DNA from 3 places in the Pseudomonas sp. TE36184 genome. Region 2 is predicted to be linked to each of the others. Evidence: riboswitches for the same ligand, from Rfam matches in the RefSeq annotation. Region 2 holds a riboswitch; each other region holds the start of a gene.

Region 1 (5,960 bases), 680 kb from region 2:
AGTACATCCGCTGCAATCAGAAACAGCGCGCCGCCCAATGCGCTGGCCGGCAACAGGCGCGAGTGCCCGGTGCCGAGCAGCAGGCGCGCGGCATGGGGAATCACCAGCCCGACAAAACCGATGGAGCCGACAATCGACACCATCACCGCCGTGACCAATGCCGCGCAGCCCACCAGCACCCATTGCACGCGGCGTACCGGGATGCCGAGGGAGGCCGCCGAGTCGCGGCCGAAGGTGAACGCATCCAGCGCCCGACGATGCCACAGGCACACCGCCAACCCGGCGACCGCCACCGGCACCGCCAGCCACACCGACGGCCAACGCACGCCGCTGAGGTTGCCCAGCAGCCAGAACAGAATGCCGCGCGCCTGTTCGGAGCTGGCCGACTTGGTGATCAGGAACGCGGTGAGCGCATTGAACAGCTGCGAGCCGGCAATGCCTGCGAGGATGATCTGCCCGGTGCCGCTGGACGAACCGCTGGCCCGCGCGAGCAATACCACCAGCGCAAACGCCGCCATCGCCCCGCCGAACGCACCGACCGACAGCGAAACCAAGCCGCCGCCGACACCCATCAGCACCACCAGGACTGCGCCTGTCGACGCGCCGGCGCTGATGCCCAGCAGGTAAGGATCGGCCAGGGGATTGCGCAACAACGACTGCAAAATCACCCCGCAGGTGGCCAGCCCGGCCCCGCATGCGGCGGCGACCAGGGCGCGGGTCAGGCGGTAGTTCCACACCACGCCTTCATCGATCGGGTCCAGCACGTAGCCGGCCGCCCACAGTTTGTTGGCGAGTACCTGCAACACCACCTGCGGCGCGATGGCGGTTTCGCCGATGGCCACGCCGGCGAGCACGGCGATCAGTAGCAATGCCAGGGCGAGTAGGGTTCGTATCATTTCGGCAGGTCGTAGCCGTCGATGGCCGCAGCCAGTTGTTCAAGACCCTCGAAGGTCCGCACGCTGGCCTGCAGGGCCATGGCGTCGAGGATGATGATGCGGTTGTGTTTCACCGCGTCCATGTTGCGCGTCACCGGGTCGCTGCGCAGGAAGGCGAGCTTCTGTGCATGATCGTCGGCCGGGTAGCGGCGGCGGTCCATGCGGGCGATCACCAGCACGGTGGGGTTGGCCTTGGCGATGGTTTCCCAGCCGACGGCGGGCCATTCCTCATCGGACTGCACCACGTTGCGCAGGCCGAGCGTTTGCAGCATGAACTCGGGGACACCCTTGTGACCGGCCACGTAGGGATCGCTGGCCATCTCGGCGCTGGAAAACCACACCAGCGCACTGGCCTGCTTGAGCCCCTTGGCTTGCACGGTGGCGACGGACTTGGCCAGGCGCGCCTTGAGTTCATCGTTGAGTTGCTGGCCGCGATCCTGCACGTCGAAAATCTCCGCCAACTGGCGGATGCCCTTGTAGATCGTGTCGATGCGGAACGGCTCCAGCCGCGTGCCGTCGGCGCCCACCCGGTTGTTCTTGGCTTCGCAGTCGGAGGGCAGCAGGTAGGTGGGGATCTTCAACTCATGAAACTGCTCGCGGGTGCCCACCACGCCTTGCGGGCCGACCACCCATTCCAGTTCGGCCGCCACCAGTTGCGGGCGCTTGGCGATCACCGACTCGAAGCTCGGTTCGTTATTGGCCAGGCGTTCGATGCCGTCGTTCAGCGCCTTGAACTGTGGCAGCACGTTGTTGAACCACAGCGACGTGCCGACCACTCTATCGCCCACGCCGAGGGCATAGAGCATTTCGGTGGCGGCCTGGCCGATGGTCACGGCGCGGGCGGGCGCTTGCGCGAAGGTCAGGCTGCTGCCGCAGTTCTCCACTGTCAGCGGGTACTGAGTGGGGGCCGCTTGGGCCAGGGCACACAGGCCCAGGCCGGTGAGCAGGGCGGTAACGCGTGGCAGCATTGGGCAATCTCCTTGGAGCCGTACCTGGAACAGGGGGTGTACGGTTCGGAAACACGCCCTCGACCGCTGCGGGTGAGGCAGGCAAGGATGTCCTTCCCGGACACCCCGCCGGTTAGTGATTTTGCTGGGCCGGCAGGTCTCCTGACTGATGCGTCGTCGCCACGCTCCAGCCTTCCCGGACGGGGTCCAGTGGCAGTGGGGGAGCGGGCTCGGCATCTACAGTTGCGGGGGCAGTTCCGATTGGCGCGGTGTACCGCGCTTCGGATTCCCTATTAGTCCCGTTTGGGAACCGGCGCGGTATGGTAGTCGATCACGGCGGGGCGATATAGCCTTAGGTCGCCTGGTTACAGACGAATATCTTCAGGGCCCTGGATCAGCGCTTCAATTCGCGTCCCCGTGGCGCGCTCTTCATTGCTGAAACCATCGTAGTCGGCCAGGTTGGCGAAGCGGATACCGGTCAAGCGTTCGATCTGAATCACGCTGCGCTGGTAGGTTCTGAGCTGGCCGAACATGAGGTCGAGCTGACCCAGCTCGCGGTTTTGGTCGATCATGTAGGCGCTGGCGCAGGGCTTGCCGTCGTCGCTGAGGTAGGCGACCACTTTCCAGAACGCTTTGGGGATTTTAATGCCCCGGTAGACGCGATCGTCGTCCGCCAACACCGGGCCGGTAAACACCGTGGCCCGGGCTTTCCAGCGTTGTGTGTTATCGAGAATGTAGTCCTCGAGTTCCAGCCAGGTCTTCTGGTTGAACCCGCTCATCTGCGGTGAGCAGTTGGTGAAGTGGAAGGTGTCGGCATTGGCGATGTTGGCCGCGTCACCCCAGTTGGGGTCCTGTCGGCGCACCAGGTGACCGCGGTCCAGGCCATTGTCGGTGTAGAGCGCGTCGCCCACCTGTGCGCTGATGGGCAGGCGGCCGTCGTAGGCCCAGGCGTCGTTGCTGCGGATGATATCCACATGCTGTGCGCCATCGATATTGGCGCCCACGTAGAGTGCCAGTCGCCTCGAGCGCGACATGGTCACTGAGAAATGCGTGTAGTCCAGGCGCAGCGGCTGTACGTCAGCCAGCAGGGCTTCATCCACCGTGGGCCATGGCACCACGAAGCGGTCGAGAAACGCTTCAGCGTAGCCGCGCCGGTCCTGCAGGTCCTTGGCCGCGGTGACACGCGCAGTCGCCGCCCTGGCCTCCATGAGGCTGGGGCCGGCCGCGAGCAACGGGCGCAGATCGGCGAGCCGGGGGCGGTGCGAAAGGTCGATTTTGGTGGCGCGTGGGGGCATTGTAAGTTCCTCGCAGTCCTCGGATTAACACTACTGCAGCATAGCTTCATGACAATTTGGCCCAAGCCGCCACGGCAGGACTATTCTTGAACGGTTACCCGGACGTTCACCCCACGCCAAAATGGAGCCAGCCAATGTGTGTTCGCCAGCATCGCAACCCGATTTTCTGCCTGATCCCGCCATACATGCTCGACCAGATCGCCCGCAACGGCGATAAAGCGCAACGGGAAGTCGCGTTACGCACACGCGCCAAAGACAGCACGTTTCGTTCGTTGCGCATGGTTGCCGTACCCGCCAAAGGGGTCGCCCACATGGCCCTGCCCATGGGCGCCGAAAAACGGCGTTCGATCTACAGTGCCGAGGGCGCCGATAGCCTGCCGGGCAAGTTGATCCGTGGCGAAGGGCAGCCCGTCAGTGGTGATGTGGCGGTGGACGAGGCCTACGATGGGTTGGGCGCCACATTCGATTTTTTCGATCAGGTCTTCGACCGCAACTCCATAGACGACGCCGGTATGGCGTTGGACGCGACCGTTCATTTTGGCCAGAACTACAACAATGCATTCTGGAACTCGAGCCAGATGGTGTTTGGTGATGGCGATCAGCAACTATTCAACCGGTTCACGATAGCCCTTGATGTCATTGGCCATGAGTTGGCCCACGGTGTGACCGAAGATGAGGCCAAGCTGATGTATTTCAATCAATCCGGTGCGTTGAACGAGTCGCTGTCCGACGTGTTCGGCTCACTGATCAAGCAGTACGCGCTGCAGCAAACGGCGCAAGATGCGGATTGGTTGATCGGCAAAGGGTTGTTTACCAAGAAAATCAAAGGCACTGCGTTGCGCTCGATGAAAGCGCCGGGCACCGCGTTCGATGACAAGCTGCTGGGCAAGGACCCTCAGCCGGGGCATATGGACGATTTCGTGCAGACCTATGAGGACAACGGCGGGGTGCATATCAATTCCGGTATTCCCAACCATGCGTTCTATCAGGTAGCCACGAAGATCGGCGGGTTTGCCTGGGAGCGCGCAGGGCGTATCTGGTATGACGCGCTACGCGATGCGCGGTTGCGGCCGAACGCGGGGTTCCTGCGTTTCGCGCGCATCACCTACGACATTGCCGGTCGGCTGTACGGTGCTGGCAAGGCCGAGCACAAGGCGGTGAAGGAAGGCTGGAAAGCAGTGGGCATTAACGTCTGACAACCCGCCTGGGCGGTGAGGAACAGCCATGCAAATTTCGATCAAGGAAATTGGGGGACCCGCGTTTTTCCCGGGCCTGGCCCGACCGAACACCGTGGAACTGGAGACGCTGCCCGAGGCGGACCAGCAAGAGTTGCGGCAACTGATCGAGGCTTCACACTTCTTTCAGTTGCCGCAAAGCACCGCGCCGGAACCCGGTAATCCAGGCCAGGTGCATTACACCCTGACCGTGACCGAAGGTGAACGCGAGCACACGGTCTGTGTGCTCGCGCCAGTGAAGTCAGAGGCGCTGGACGGGCTGGTGCAGTGCGTGCGCCGGCATATCCGCTGCTGAGCCTGCTGCGCAGCCCGCGGGATCACGCTCCCTTGCCACAGGGGTTGCTGTGGATTATTTGCGATCCAGCCACACCGTCTGCGCATTGCAGAATTCCCGCACGCCAAAGTGCGACAACTCCCGCCCAAAGCCGCTTTTCTTCACGCCGCCAAACGCCACCCGCGGGTCGGACACGCTGAAGGCGTTGACGAAGATCCCGCCGGTTTCCAGCTGGTCGGCGATCTCGCGCGCTTTCGCCGAGTCGCGGGTGAAGATGCTCGCGGTCAGGCCGAACTCGCTGTCGTTGGCCAGGGCCACGGCGTGATCGGCGTCGCGGGCGCTGATGATGGAGGCGACGGGGCCGAACAGCTCTTGTTTGAACGAGGTCATCTGGTCGGTGACGTCGGCCAGTACGGTCGGTGCGTAGTAGTTGCCGGCGCCGGGCACTTTGTCGCCGCCCAGCAGCAGGGTCGCGCCTTCTGCCAGGGTCGCCTGGACCTGGCCGTGCAGTTCGTCGCGCAGGTCGAAGCGGGCCATCGGGCCGACGTAGGTGTGGGTCGAGGTCGGGTCGCCCATCACCAGTTGGCGGCTGGCTTCGACGAACTTGGCGGTGAAGGCGTCCACCACGCCGGCTTCGATGATCAGGCGCTTGGCCGCGGCGCAGACTTGGCCGCTGTTCTGGAAACGGCCGATCACCGCGGCCTGGACGGCGGCGTCGAGGTCGGCGTCGTTGAGCACGATGAACGGGTCGCAGCCGCCCAGTTCGAGCACGCATTTCTTCAGCGCGGCACCGGCCTGGGCGCCGATGGCCATACCGGCGCGCACGCTGCCGGTGAGGGTGACGGCGGCGATGCGTGGGTCGGCGATGGCTTTGGAAACACCGTCCTGGGTCACGTTGAGCACTTCGAACAGGCCTTCGGCAAAGCCGGCTTTGTGGAACGCCGCTTTCATCAGGTAGGCGCTGCCCATCACGTTCGGTGCGTGTTTGAGCACGTAAGTGTTGCCAGCGAGCAGCGTCGGCACGGCGCCGCGCAGGACTTGCCAGACCGGGAAGTTCCACGGCATCACCGCGAGGATCGGGCCCAGCGGGCGGTATTCGATGTGCGCGCTGCCGTTGTCCACCAGCGTCGGTTCCGCGGCGAGCATGGCTGGACCGTGGGCGGCGTACCATTCGCTGAGTTGCGCACATTTCTCGATTTCGGCGCGGGCCTGGACGATGGGTTTGCCCATTTCCAGGGTGATCATCTGCGCCATTGCTTCGGCTTGCTCACGCA
Region 2 (5,960 bases):
CGAAGCGTTCCTCGACGACGCGGTGGTCGACTACGCCACTGACCGCATGGGCGGCCAATTGACCATCAAGGCGCCGAACGCCAAGGTGCCGAACGTCAATGCCGACAGCCCGGTCAACGAGCGCATCAATTACTACCTGCAAACCGAGATCAACCCTGGGCTGGCCAGCCACGGTGGGCAGGTCAGCTTGATCGACGTGGTGGATGACGGTATCGCCGTATTGAAGTTCGGCGGCGGCTGCCAGGGCTGCGGCCAGGCGGATGTGACCCTGCGTGAAGGCATCGAGCGTACCTTGCTGGAGCGCATTCCGGAGCTCAAGGGCGTCCGCGATGTGACTGACCATACGCAGAAAGAAAACGCCTACTACTGAGTCAGGTGTTCGCTGCGAGCAAAAAAACGGCGCCCCGTGAGCGCCGTTTTTTTATGCTTAAAATTCAGCCGCTTACGCGACCTACCTAACGCTGAACATTAAGTGTGGGAGGGAGCTTGCTCCCGATAGCGGCGGGTCAGTCGACTTATCAAGCAACAGATACACCGCTATCGGGAGCAAGCTCCCTCCCACATTTTTTTGTGTTTGTTTAGTTAAGTCAGTGTTTTATGTTTGTTTTTTGATGTTTTTGATTAGGGGCGGTACAGGTGTGCATGCCCGGCCCGATACAGCGACGACGCGCTGAAACTGTCACTGGCCAGCACCCGACCCACCACAATCAGCGCTGTGCGCCTGAAGCCTTTGGCCGCGACTTTTTCGGCAATGTCCGCCAAGGTGCCGACAGCCCAATCCTGATCCGGCCAGGTCGCGCGGTGTACCACGGCAATCGGGCAATCCGCGCCATAGTGCGGCAGCAGTTCGGCGACGATCTTCTCCAGGTGATTGACCCCCAGATGAATCGCCATGGTCGTGCCGTGGCGGGCCAGGCTGTCGAAGTCTTCACCGGCGGGCATGCGGGTTTTATCGGCGTAGCGGGTGAGAATCACGCTCTGGGCGATGTCCGGCAGGGTCAGTTCAGTCTCCAGCAGCGCCGCGCAGGCGGCCACGGCGGTGACGCCGGGAATGATCTGGAACGCAATGCCCAACTCGCGCAACAGGCGGATCTGTTCGCCAATTGCGCCGTACAGGCTTGGATCGCCGGAGTGGACTCGCGCCACATCCTGGCCCTTGGCATCGGCGGCCTTGATCAGCTCGATGATCTGTTCCAGGTGCAGTTCGGCGCTGTTGACCACCTGTTCGGCCTGATGCCCCTCCAGTACCGCCGCCGGCACCAGCGACCCTGCATAGATGATCACCGGGCAACTGCGGATCAGCCGCTGGCCTTTGACGGTGATCAATTCCGGGTCGCCGGGGCCGGCGCCGATGAAGTAGACGGTCATGGAGAAATCCTGTGAAAAAACGCGCGAGCATGAGGAACGCTCATGATCGGAAGCGGCGATTATCGCGGTTTCAGTCGACGCAGGCCAATGCCAAGGTGGCCCGGGCGGATTTTTTGCGCGGGACCAACAGGCGCGCAGGGGCGCCGCCGAGTTGTTCGGCCAGGGCCAGGGCGGCGCTTTCGGCGATGCCGTAACAACCGGTATGGGCAAAGGCGACGGCGGACCTGTGGCTCAGACGGTCGTCATACATCGCCAGGTGCGCCGCGCTGAAGCAGTGCAGCGGCAGGTTCAGCCATTGGGCCAGGGCCAGCAAGCCCGGTTCATCCTGCTTGCGATCAAGGCTGGCCAGGGCGGTGATGCGATGGCGCTCGATACCGCCCTCGGCGAGGGCGGCGTTCAGCAGGTCCAGCAGGGCTTGAAACTCGCAGCCGCGCTGGCAGCCCAGGCCGACCACGAGGGTCATGCGGTGTATCGATCGTCGCGGTTGCGGCGAAACAACCAGGCGCTGATCAGCCCCAACGCCAACCAGAACGCGATGTTGGTCAGTTGCGAGGCGATCTTGAACTGTGCTTCCAGAGCCTCAGGGGCCAGCATCGAATGCACTTCAGGTTGCGGAGCGCCAATCACATGAGGCACCACGAGGATTGCCGCGCCCAGCGCTTTGAGCAGCCAGTTGCCACCGAATACCAGCAGCGCGATACCGGCCGCGGTTGAGGCCGCCGTGCCGATCCACCAGATCTGCCGTTGTGCCAGGTCGGCGGCGGCAGTGCCCGGCAATTCCGGCGGCAGGCCCAGGGTTGGCGCCAGGACGAAGGTCGCGTAACCGGCCAGGCCCCACAGCAGGCCTTGAGCCGTGCGAGTCGGCGCGCGCAGGGTGTAGAGCCCGGCGAGCATCAAGGCGAAACCGACCGCCACCACCAGATTGCCGCCGGTGGTCGACAGCACGCGCTGCCAGCCGTCTTCCGGCTCCCAGGCTTCGGCGTCATGGGCGTGTGCAGCGGTGCCGGCGGCGTGCTCGTGTACCACTTGCGTCGCGGCCGGGGCTTTTTCAAAGGTTTCCGCCTGCATGATTAGCGGGGCGACCCAGAAACTTTGCAGCAAGGTCAACAACAGGGCGGCCAGCAGCCCACTGAAACCTGCGGTTTGCGCAATACGCTTGATCATGTCGGCAGGTCTCAATGGCACGGGAACGCGGCGCTGTGGCGGGTATCGTGGGCGGCGTTGTGTACCGCTTCGATATGCGAGAACCCGGCGAAATACACCAGGCACGCGCCGAGGATCGAAGCGCCGATGGCGGCGCCCAGGCGTTGGCTCAGGGTGGCGGTGCTGCTGGTGCTAGACGAGGTGCTGCTGATGATCGACATGGCGCGTCCCTTCAGGGGTTCAGGGTGACACGAGCGCATGCAAAACCCGCGAGCCAGGCACGCAGGGTTCAAACAGCGCCCGCCCACCGCGGGTTTGTTAGATGATTTTTTTCGGGCCGGTCTCCGGGCTTGCGAGGGGGCTCTTGAACTGAGTCCTGAAAGCATCGCCTTCCCATGCACAAAGCACAGTGGCCGTGACGCTTCGCTCGCTTACCGTTGCGGGGGCAGCACCGGACTGGTCATATCGCTATGACGCACCGGTTTCCCGTTTCACCCTGTGAAGGGCACCCGAAACAAGGTGTGTAGGAAAGCATGCAGGGCGACGGTAGTCAAATTGACTGAGCCCCTGTAGCCTTGCACCCTCGAGGTTCTTCGGCCCAGGCCGAAGCTAAGAAGGGAACGCGGTTCAAGCCGCGGCTGCCCCCGCAACTGTGAAGGGTTTATCTGACTGCCACGCCACTGCCATCAAGGCGGGAAGGCGCAGCCAGCGCCGGTCGCAAGACCCGCAAGCCCCAAGCCAGGAGACCTGCCTCGCAACCGATTTTTCAATTCAACCGGGCGGGGTGATCCGGTGACGAAATCTGCTGCTGCGCGTCGCGCAGGGCCTATCGTCCCGTATGCCCGCCCCCAAGGGCATCCGATGAAAACACTGGCCAAACTCCCCGTCACCATCGTTACCGGCTTTCTCGGCTCGGGCAAAACCACCTTGCTGCGCCATATGCTCGATAACGCCCAGGGCCGTCGCATCGCGGTGATCGTCAACGAGTTCGGCGAGCTGGGCATCGACGGTGAAATCCTCAAGCAGTGCTCCATCGGCTGCACCGAGGAAGAAGCCAACGGCCGCGTGTATGAACTGGCCAACGGCTGCCTGTGCTGCACCGTGCAGGAAGAGTTCTTCCCGGTGATGCGCGAACTGGTTGCCCGTCGCGGCGACCTTGACCATATCCTCATCGAAACCTCCGGCCTGGCCCTGCCAAAACCTTTGGTCCAGGCGTTCCAGTGGCCGGAAATCCGCAACGCCTGCACGGTCGATGCGGTGATCACCGTGGTCGACAGCCCCGCCGTGGCGGCCGGTACCTTCGCCGCCTTCCCGGATCAGGTCGACGCCCAGCGCAAACTCGACCCGAACCTGGACCACGAATCACCGCTGCATGAACTGTTCGCCGACCAACTGGCCAGCGCCGACCTGGTGATCCTCAACAAGTGCGACCTGATCAGCCCCGACGACCTGGCCCGCGTGCGCCTGGAAGTCGCCGAAGAGTTGCCGCCGGCGGTGAAGATCATCGAAGCCAGCAGCGGTCGGGTACCGCTGGACGTGCTGATCGGCCTGGGCGCCGGCTCCGAAGAGCACATCGACGGTCGCCATAGCCATCACGATCATCATCACGAAGGCGAAGACGATCATGATCACGATGCGTTCGACTCCATTTCCATCGACTTGCCCCAGTCCGACGAAGCCCTGCTGCTCGACGCCCTGAGCCAATTGGTGGTGCAGCACGGCATCCTGCGCGTCAAAGGCTTCGCGGCGATCCCGAACAAGCCGATGCGCCTGCTGATCCAGGGCGTGGGCACGCGCTTCGACAAACACTTCGACCGCGCCTGGAGCGCCGACGAAGCGCGCATCACGCGCCTGGTGCTGATCGGCCAGGACCTCGACGCGGCGGGCCTCGAAGCGCAATTGCGCGCCGCCCTCAGCGTTTAACCCATGCACCTGCTCAGGACCCAGCCCGGCGGTTTCGTCGCGGACGACAACATTGCCGACCTTGGGCAAACCCCCGCCGAGCTGGTGATCCTGTGCAGCGGCGACTCCAGCCTGGCGCTGCTGGCCGAAGCGGCCCAGCAGTTGCCCGGGGATTACCCGAGCCTGCGCCTGGCCAACCCGATGCAGGTGCAGAACCATGCATCGGTGGACCTGTACGTCGATGAAGTGCTGCGCCACGCCAAGGTCATCCTGATTTCCCTGCACGGCGGCATCGGCTATTGGCGTTACGGCGTCGAGCGCCTGGTGGCGTTGGCCGAGCGCGGGGTCACGCTGATCCTGGTGCCGGGGGATGACCGCCCCGACCCGGAACTCAGCGGCCTCAGCACCGTGGATGCCGCCGCGCGTGACCGCCTGTGGCAGTTCCTGCGCCAGGGCGGCCTGGGTAATGCGCTGGATTTTTATCGCTGCCTGGCCAGCGCCTACCTGGGCCGCGACTATGCCTGGGCCGAGCCGCAAACCCTGGCGCGCAGCGCGATTTATCACCCGCGTAAGGCCAATGCGTGCCTCAACGACTGGCAGTTGGATTGGAATCCTGAGTGCCCGGTGGCGGCGGTGCTGTTCTACCGCTCCCATCTGCAAGCGGCCAATACCGGTTTTATCGATGTGTTCTGCCAGCGTCTGCAGGCGGCGGGCCTGAATCCGTTGCCGATGGCAGTGGCCAGTCTGAAGGAGCCCGGCTGCCTGACGGTGGTCGAGGACTGGCTGGATGAGGTCGGGGCGGCGGTGATTCTCAACACCACCGGCTTTGCCCAGTCCAGCCCCGAAGCGCCGCATTTGCGCCCGTTTCGCCGCAATATCCCGGTGATCCAGGCGATTTGCGCCCAGGACAACCAACCCGCCTGGCAGGCCAGCGAACAAGGCCTCGGCCCGCGCGACCTGGCGATGCACATTGCCTTGCCGGAACTGGACGGGCGCATCATCAGCCGACCGATCAGCTTCAAGGACCTGGCCTGGCGCAGTGAGCGCAGCCAGTCGGACGTGGTGTGCTACCGCGCAGCGCCGGAGCGCATGGACTTTGTCGCTGAACTGGCGCGCCGTTGGGTCGAACTGGCGCGGGTGCCGAATGCCGACAAGCGCATCGCCCTGATCCTGGCCAACTACCCGACGCGCGACGGCCGCATCGGCAACGGTGTCGGCCTGGACACGCCGGCGGCGGCGCTGAATATCCTGCGGGCCTTGCAGGCCGAGGGTTATCCGCTGCCCGAAATCCTGCCGGAAAGCGGCACCGCGCTGATCCACGAACTGCTCGGTGGCGTCACCAACGACCTGGACAACCTCGACCTGCGCCCGTGCCACCAAAGCCTGGGCCTGGACGACTACGAGGCGATGTTCAAGCGCCTGCCCGAAGCCAACCGCCAGGCGGTGCTGGAACGCTGGGGCACGCCGCACAACGACCCGATGTGCCGCGACGGCCGCCTGATGATCGCCGGCCTGCGCCTGGGCTTGACGTTTATCGGCATCCAGCC
Region 3 (5,960 bases), 5.7 Mb from region 2:
ACTCATTGACGCACTCCCCAGGTATTCTCATACAACATGTCACTCAGCGGGCGCGGTTCGGCCCAACCTTCGAGCTGCAACATCGGTGCCGGATAGAACGCTTCGACCGGCCCCAGGCACAACACCGCCAAGGGTTTCGCGCCGGGCGGCAAGCCCAGCAGGTCGGCCAGGGCCTGCGGTTCGAACAACGACACCCAGCCCATGCCCAGGCCTTCGACCCGCGCGGCCAGCCACAGATTCTGGATCGCGCAGGACAGCGAGGCCATGTCCATTTCCGGCAAGGTACGGCGGCCGAAGATATGTCGCTCACGCTCATCCATCAGCGCCGCCACCAGCACTTCGGCGCAGTCGTGGATGCCTTCGACCTTGAGCTTCATGAACGTATCGGAACGCTCGCCCAAGGCCTCGGCGGTGCGTATGCGTTCCTCCTCCACCAACTGTTGAATCCGCCCACGCAATGGGCGATCGCTGATGCGGATAAAACGCCACGGCTGCATCAAGCCGACGCTCGGCGCCTGGTGTGCGGCCTGGAGCAAGCGCTGCAGCAGTTCGGGAGCCACGTCACCGCCGCTGAAGTGACGCATGTCGCGGCGTTCGGCGATGGCACGGTAGACGGCGTCGCGCTCGGCCTGGGGGAAAGCGTTGTCGGTCATGAGCCTATCGCGGGCAAGCCCGCTTCCACCGTGGATTCGTGCTGTGGCGCAGCGTGCGGTGCGACTCGCTCGGGCGCAAACAGCGCGGCCACGGCCCGGGGGTTGGAGGGGAAGTAAAAGTGAACGTAGGAAGCGGTCAGCCGCCCCTGTCGATACACCGCCTCGGCCCCGCGCCCGCCATTGGGGCTCACGCCACGGGCAATGGGCACCCAGTCGGTGCTGGTCAGCGAGTGGTGATAGGTGTGCCCACGCAACACGCCCTCGGGCAATTCGACGCTTTGCAGAGCCAGCGCCGCGAGCTTCTTTTGCATCACCGCAGCGCCCTGCAGCAGGCCGACCAGTCCGGCGCGGAGGCCGTCGACATCGGTGAGCGAGTCCAGCAGATAGAGCATGCCGCCACACTCGGCGAGCAGCGGTTTGCCGGCAGCGTGATGGGCACGGATCGCCTCCAGCATCGCGGTGTTTTGCGACAGCGCCTGGTGATGCAATTCCGGGTAACCACCGGGCAGATAGAGGCTGTCGGCGTCTGGCAATTGGCGATCATGGATCGGCGAGAAGAAGCTCAACTCGGCGCCCATCGCCCGCAGCAGATCGAGGCTGGCACCGTAAGTGAAGGCGAAGGCTTCGTCACGCGCGACGGCGATCCGCACGCCAGCCAGCAACGGTTCGGCGCGGGTTACCGGCGGTGCGGCAAAGGTGACCGGCGGCGGCAACGCAACCTCGCAACTGCTGCCCAACGCTTGGGCGGCGGCGTCCAGGCGCAGGTCGAGGTCATTCAGTTCGCTGGCTTGCACCAGGCCCAGGTGGCGGCTGGGCAATTCGATAGCAGTCTCGCGGGACAACGCGCCATACCAGCGCAGGCCTTCGGTGAGGCTGCCTTCGAGCAATTGCGCATGGCGCAGGGTGCCGACGCGGTTGGCCAGCACGCCGGCGAACGGCAAGTCCGGCTGATAGCGTGCCAGGCCGAGGGCCAGGGCGCCGAAGGTCTGCGCCATGGCCGTGCCATCGATCACGCCGAGCACCGGCACACCGAAGTGCCGCGCCAGGTCGGCGCTGGAAGGTGTGCCGTCGAACAGCCCCATCACGCCTTCGATCAGGATCAGGTCCGCCTCCCCCGCTGCTTCCCACAGTAGGCGGCGACTTTCCTGCTCGCCCACCATCCACATGTCCAATTGATACACCGGCGCACCGCTGGCGCGCTCGTGGATCATCGGGTCGAGGAAGTCCGGGCCGCATTTGAACACACGCACCTTGCGCCCCAGGTTGCGGTGCAAGCGCGCCAGCGCGGCGGTGACCGTGGTTTTGCCCTGGCCGGACGCCGGTGCGGCGATCAAGACAGCCGGGCAATGGCGGGGCTGATTCAAAGTTCGACGCCTTTCTGTGCCTTGATACCGGCCTGGAACGCATGCTTGAGCATGCCCATGTCGGTGACGGTGTCGCCCATTTCGATCAGTTCAGGCTTGGCGCCACGGCCGGTGACCACCACGTGCTGCATCGGCGGGCGGGCCTGCAGGTCGCTGAGGACTTGATCGAGGTCGAGGTAGCCGTGCTTGAGCGCGATGTTCAGCTCATCCAGCACCACCAGGCCGATGCTCGGGTCTTGCAGCAATTGGCGGGACACCGCCCAGGCGGCCTCGGCGGCCGCGATGTCGCGCTGGCGGTCCTGGGTTTCCCAGGTAAAGCCCTCGCCCATTACATGGAAACGCACTTGCTCGGGGAAACGGCGGAAGAACAGTTCTTCGCCGGTGCTGTTGCGCCCCTTGATGAACTGCACCACGCCGCACTGCATGCCGTGGCCCATGGCGCGGGCCAGCATGCCAAACGCCGAGCTACTCTTGCCTTTGCCGTTGCCGGTCAGCACCAGCAGCAAGCCGCATTCGTTCGGGGAATTGGCGATGCGTTCATCGATCACGGCTTTTTTGCGCAGCATGCGCGCCAGATGGCGTTCGTCGCGCTCGGGGGAATCGGTCATGGCAGCTCTCCGTTGGGGCTGGACAAAAAACGGCGGGCAGGAAAAAACAACAACAGACAGCCAAGCATCGCCCACCGTGATGCTGTTGGATGATCCAGGCCGGTCTCCGGGCTCATGAGTGGCGCGCTAGAGCGCACGCCGACGGCGCGCCTTCCCATATCGCGGGCGATACAGTGGCAAACAGCACCGTCTTGACTCATTTACCGTTGCGGGGGCAGCGCCGGAATCGCGGCAGCACTGTGTACAAGTGCGCTCACTCACCGGCTTCCCTGTTTCACTCAGTCGACCCGTGGGTCACAGAGCACCTGGAACAAGCGGCGAAGGTTAGTGGGTTGGGGGTGGAGCGTCAATTAAAGCTGGCCTTGCACTTGAACCATCGCCGCATCGGGCGCCTCTACCCTTACAGGCATCCAGGAGAAAACCATGCATAAAACAAGACTCGCCTTACTGATCATGCTCGCGGGCACCCTCGCCGCCTGCGGGGAAAGCTCGACCTTGAAGGTGTCCGATGGCACCGGGCCTTCACCACAGCTGCCGGAGCCGAACAAGACCCTGATCCCCACCGTGAACATCGCCCCGGCCATCGGCTGGCCGGCGGGCACCCAGCCCACGGCCGCCGCCGGCACCCAAGTGGCGGCGTTCGCCGAAGGCCTGGACCACCCGCGCTGGCTGTATGTACTGCCCAATGGCGATGTGCTGGTGGCGGAAACCAACGCGCCGCCCAAGCCGGACGACGCCAAAGGCCTGCGGGGTTGGGTGATGCAAAAAGTAATGGGCCGCGCCGGCGCCGGTGTGCCGAGCCCGAACCGCATCACCCTGCTGCGCGATGCTGACCATGACGGGGTCGCGGAGACCCGCACCGTGTTCCTGGAAAACCTCAACTCGCCCTTCGGCATGACGCTGGTGGGCAATGACCTGTACGTGGCCGATTCGGACAAGCTGTTGCGCTTTCCCTATCAGACCGGCGAAACCGCGATCAAGGCCGCCAGCAGCAAGGTCATCGACCTGCCAGCGGGCAGCATCAACCATCACTGGACGAAAAACGTGGTGGCCAGCAAGGACGGCAGCAAGTTGTATGTGAGCGTCGGTTCCAACAGCAACGTCGCCGAGAACGGCCTGGAAGCGGAACAAGGCCGCGCGGCGATCTGGGAAGTCGACCGCGCCAGCGGCCAGCACCGTATCTTCGCCTCCGGCCTGCGCAACCCGAACGGCATGGCCTGGGAACCGCAGAGCGGCAAGCTGTGGACGGCAGTGAACGAGCGCGACGAGATCGGCAGCGACCTGGTGCCGGACTACATCACCTCGGTCCAGGATGGCGCCTTTTATGGCTGGCCCTTCAGCTATTACGGGCAGCACGTGGATGTACGCGTCACACCGCAGAACCCGGACCTGGTGGCCAAAGCCATTGCGCCGGACTACGCCGTAGGCCCACACACCGCCTCGCTGGGCCTGACCTTCGCCGAGGGCAGCAAACTCCCAGCGCCCTTTATCAACGGTGCGTTTATCGGCCAGCACGGCTCGTGGAACCGCAAGCCGCACAGCGGCTACAAGGTGATCTTCGTACCGTTCGAGGGCGGCAAGCCGAAGGGGCCGCCAGTGGACGTGCTGACCGGGTTCCTCAACAGCGAAGAACAAGCCATGGGACGACCGGTTGGCGTGGTCATCGACAAGCAGGGCAACTTGCTGGTGGCGGACGATGTGGGGAATAAGGTGTGGCGGGTTTCTGCGGCTAAGTAACTATTACAAATGTGGGAGGGGCGGTGCGACGATTCGACTTGCCCACGATAGCGGTGGGTCAGTCACTGAATGCATGGACTGACACGCCCTCATCGGGAGCAAGCTCCCTCCCACATTTGGATCCTGCTTTGGCTTAGGGGTTGCGGGCCAAGTGCTCAGCCGGCAACACGCGCTTGGCGCTCAGGTAGGCGTTCTGCCAGTAGGCTTTGGACAAGGTGTCCAGCTTCACCGTACCGCCCGTCTGCGGCGCATGCACAAAGCGCCCTTCGCCGACATAGATCCCGGCGTGGCTGACCTGCGAGCCGCCACCCGTGGCGAAGAACAGCAGGTCACCGGTTTGCAGGTTCTGTGCGCTGACGTCCTGGGCGCGCATCACGATCAGTTCGCGCGTGGTGCGCGGCAGGGAGATGCCCGCGGCATCACGGTAGACAAACCCGATCAACCCGCTGCAATCGAAACCGGAGTCCGGCGTATTGCCGCCCCAACGATAAGGCGTACCGACCAGGCCCAGCGCGCGGAACAGCACGTCTTCAGCGACCGGCGAACTCTGGCTGGAATAGTTGAACACTGGTTTAGGCTTGGCCGCTACGGGCGCAGGCTGCGGGCGGCTTGCGCAGGCGCTGAGCAGCGCGGCGCAAACAATAAGAATCAGGCGGGCCGAGGTCGACATGTGCAGAACAATCCTGGTCTGGATGCGGCTTTCGCTGCCGAACGCTGAAAACCAGAACGCGCAAGCATGGCTTGCGCGAACGGATTACAACAATGTCCAGAGATTCTAGCGCTTACACGTCAAACTTCAAGTATCACTTTAACTTTACTTGCTAGCGGTAATCGTCGTCGGGGCCATGGCGAGTGCGCGCTTGGCTTCGATGAAGGTTTTGCTCCAGTAGCTGTCGCCCAGGCTGTCGACTCGAACACCACCGCTGCGGCGGCTGCTGGAGTGGATAAACTGGTTATCGCCCAGGTAGATACCGGCGTGACTGACGCGACCGCGACCACTGGTACTGAAGAAAAGCAGATCCCCAGGCTTGAGGTTGTTACGCGCGACCAACGGTGCATTCACGTTGATCATTTCGCGGGTGGAGCGTGGCAGGTTCATGCCAGCTTCTTCGCGAAACAGGTAACCGATAAAACCGCTGCAATCAAAACCGGCTTCAGAGGTACCGCCGAAACGGTAACGGGTCCCGATCAGGGACATGCCGCGTTCGAGGATGCTGTCGGCCAGAACGGGAAGCTGATAAGGCTTGTTGCCAGCGAAGGCGGCCAGTTCTTTTTCGGTTGCCAGCTCTTCCTCATAAACAGTGGAAGACTGCGCAGCAACGAATTTTGCCTGATTTTTATACTGTTGATTGTGCTGCTCGGCCACTTGTTGAGGGTGGGAGGCGCAACCAAACAACAGAGCGACAAGTGCGAGAGGCACGAGGGGTGCGAAGCGATTTAGCATGGGCACGACCGTGGCTGATGTGTAAAGAAGTCGAGACTATGCCTTCTATCACATCGATTTGCAAATTCAATCGTGATCCATGTGACTTACTGTTTGCGTTATGACATCTAAGCCCTTAATACCCTTTGCGCGTGTTTTGCGTGGTCAAGCCGAC

What was found. Region 2 has a riboswitch for cobalamin ahead of cobW (cobalamin biosynthesis protein CobW). Riboswitches for the same ligand answer to the same signal wherever they lie in the genome.
Region 1: it holds a riboswitch for cobalamin, as region 2 does, so the genes downstream of both, ACVWZP_RS00040 (ABC transporter substrate-binding protein) here and cobW (cobalamin biosynthesis protein CobW) in region 2, are expected to answer to the same signal.
Region 3: it holds a riboswitch for cobalamin, as region 2 does, so the genes downstream of both, cobO (cob(I)yrinic acid a,c-diamide adenosyltransferase) here and cobW (cobalamin biosynthesis protein CobW) in region 2, are expected to answer to the same signal.

Annotation. Positions count from the first base shown of each region.
Region 1 covers NZ_JBSSCU010000001.1:6,700-12,659, forward strand. Annotated here, with positions in the region: gene ACVWZP_RS00035 (FecCD family ABC transporter permease) at 1-896, opposite strand, end outside; gene ACVWZP_RS00040 (ABC transporter substrate-binding protein) at 893-1,903, opposite strand; cobalamin riboswitch at 2,018-2,212, opposite strand; gene ACVWZP_RS00045 (DNA/RNA non-specific endonuclease) at 2,248-3,177, opposite strand; gene ACVWZP_RS00050 (M4 family metallopeptidase) at 3,312-4,373, shown strand; gene ACVWZP_RS00055 (protealysin inhibitor emfourin) at 4,402-4,707, shown strand; gene ACVWZP_RS00060 (aldehyde dehydrogenase family protein) at 4,762-5,960, opposite strand, start outside.
Region 2 covers NZ_JBSSCU010000001.1:690,656-696,615, forward strand. Annotated here, with positions in the region: gene nfuA (Fe-S biogenesis protein NfuA) at 1-370, shown strand, start outside; gene cobM (precorrin-4 C(11)-methyltransferase) at 622-1,368, opposite strand; gene ACVWZP_RS03220 (cobalamin biosynthesis protein) at 1,439-1,831, opposite strand; gene ACVWZP_RS03225 (CbtA family protein) at 1,828-2,532, opposite strand; gene ACVWZP_RS03230 (CbtB domain-containing protein) at 2,544-2,732, opposite strand; cobalamin riboswitch at 2,830-3,039, opposite strand; cobalamin riboswitch at 3,081-3,280, shown strand; gene cobW (cobalamin biosynthesis protein CobW) at 3,373-4,434, shown strand; gene cobN (cobaltochelatase subunit CobN) at 4,438-5,960, shown strand, end outside.
Region 3 covers NZ_JBSSCU010000001.1:6,399,824-6,405,783, reverse strand. Annotated here, with positions in the region: gene cbiB (adenosylcobinamide-phosphate synthase CbiB) at 1-6, opposite strand, end outside; gene bluB (5,6-dimethylbenzimidazole synthase) at 3-653, opposite strand; gene ACVWZP_RS29095 (cobyrinate a,c-diamide synthase) at 650-2,017, opposite strand; gene cobO (cob(I)yrinic acid a,c-diamide adenosyltransferase) at 2,014-2,625, opposite strand; cobalamin riboswitch at 2,706-2,949, opposite strand; gene ACVWZP_RS29085 (PQQ-dependent sugar dehydrogenase) at 3,049-4,362, shown strand; gene ACVWZP_RS29080 (C40 family peptidase) at 4,496-5,032, opposite strand; gene ACVWZP_RS29075 (C40 family peptidase) at 5,177-5,806, opposite strand.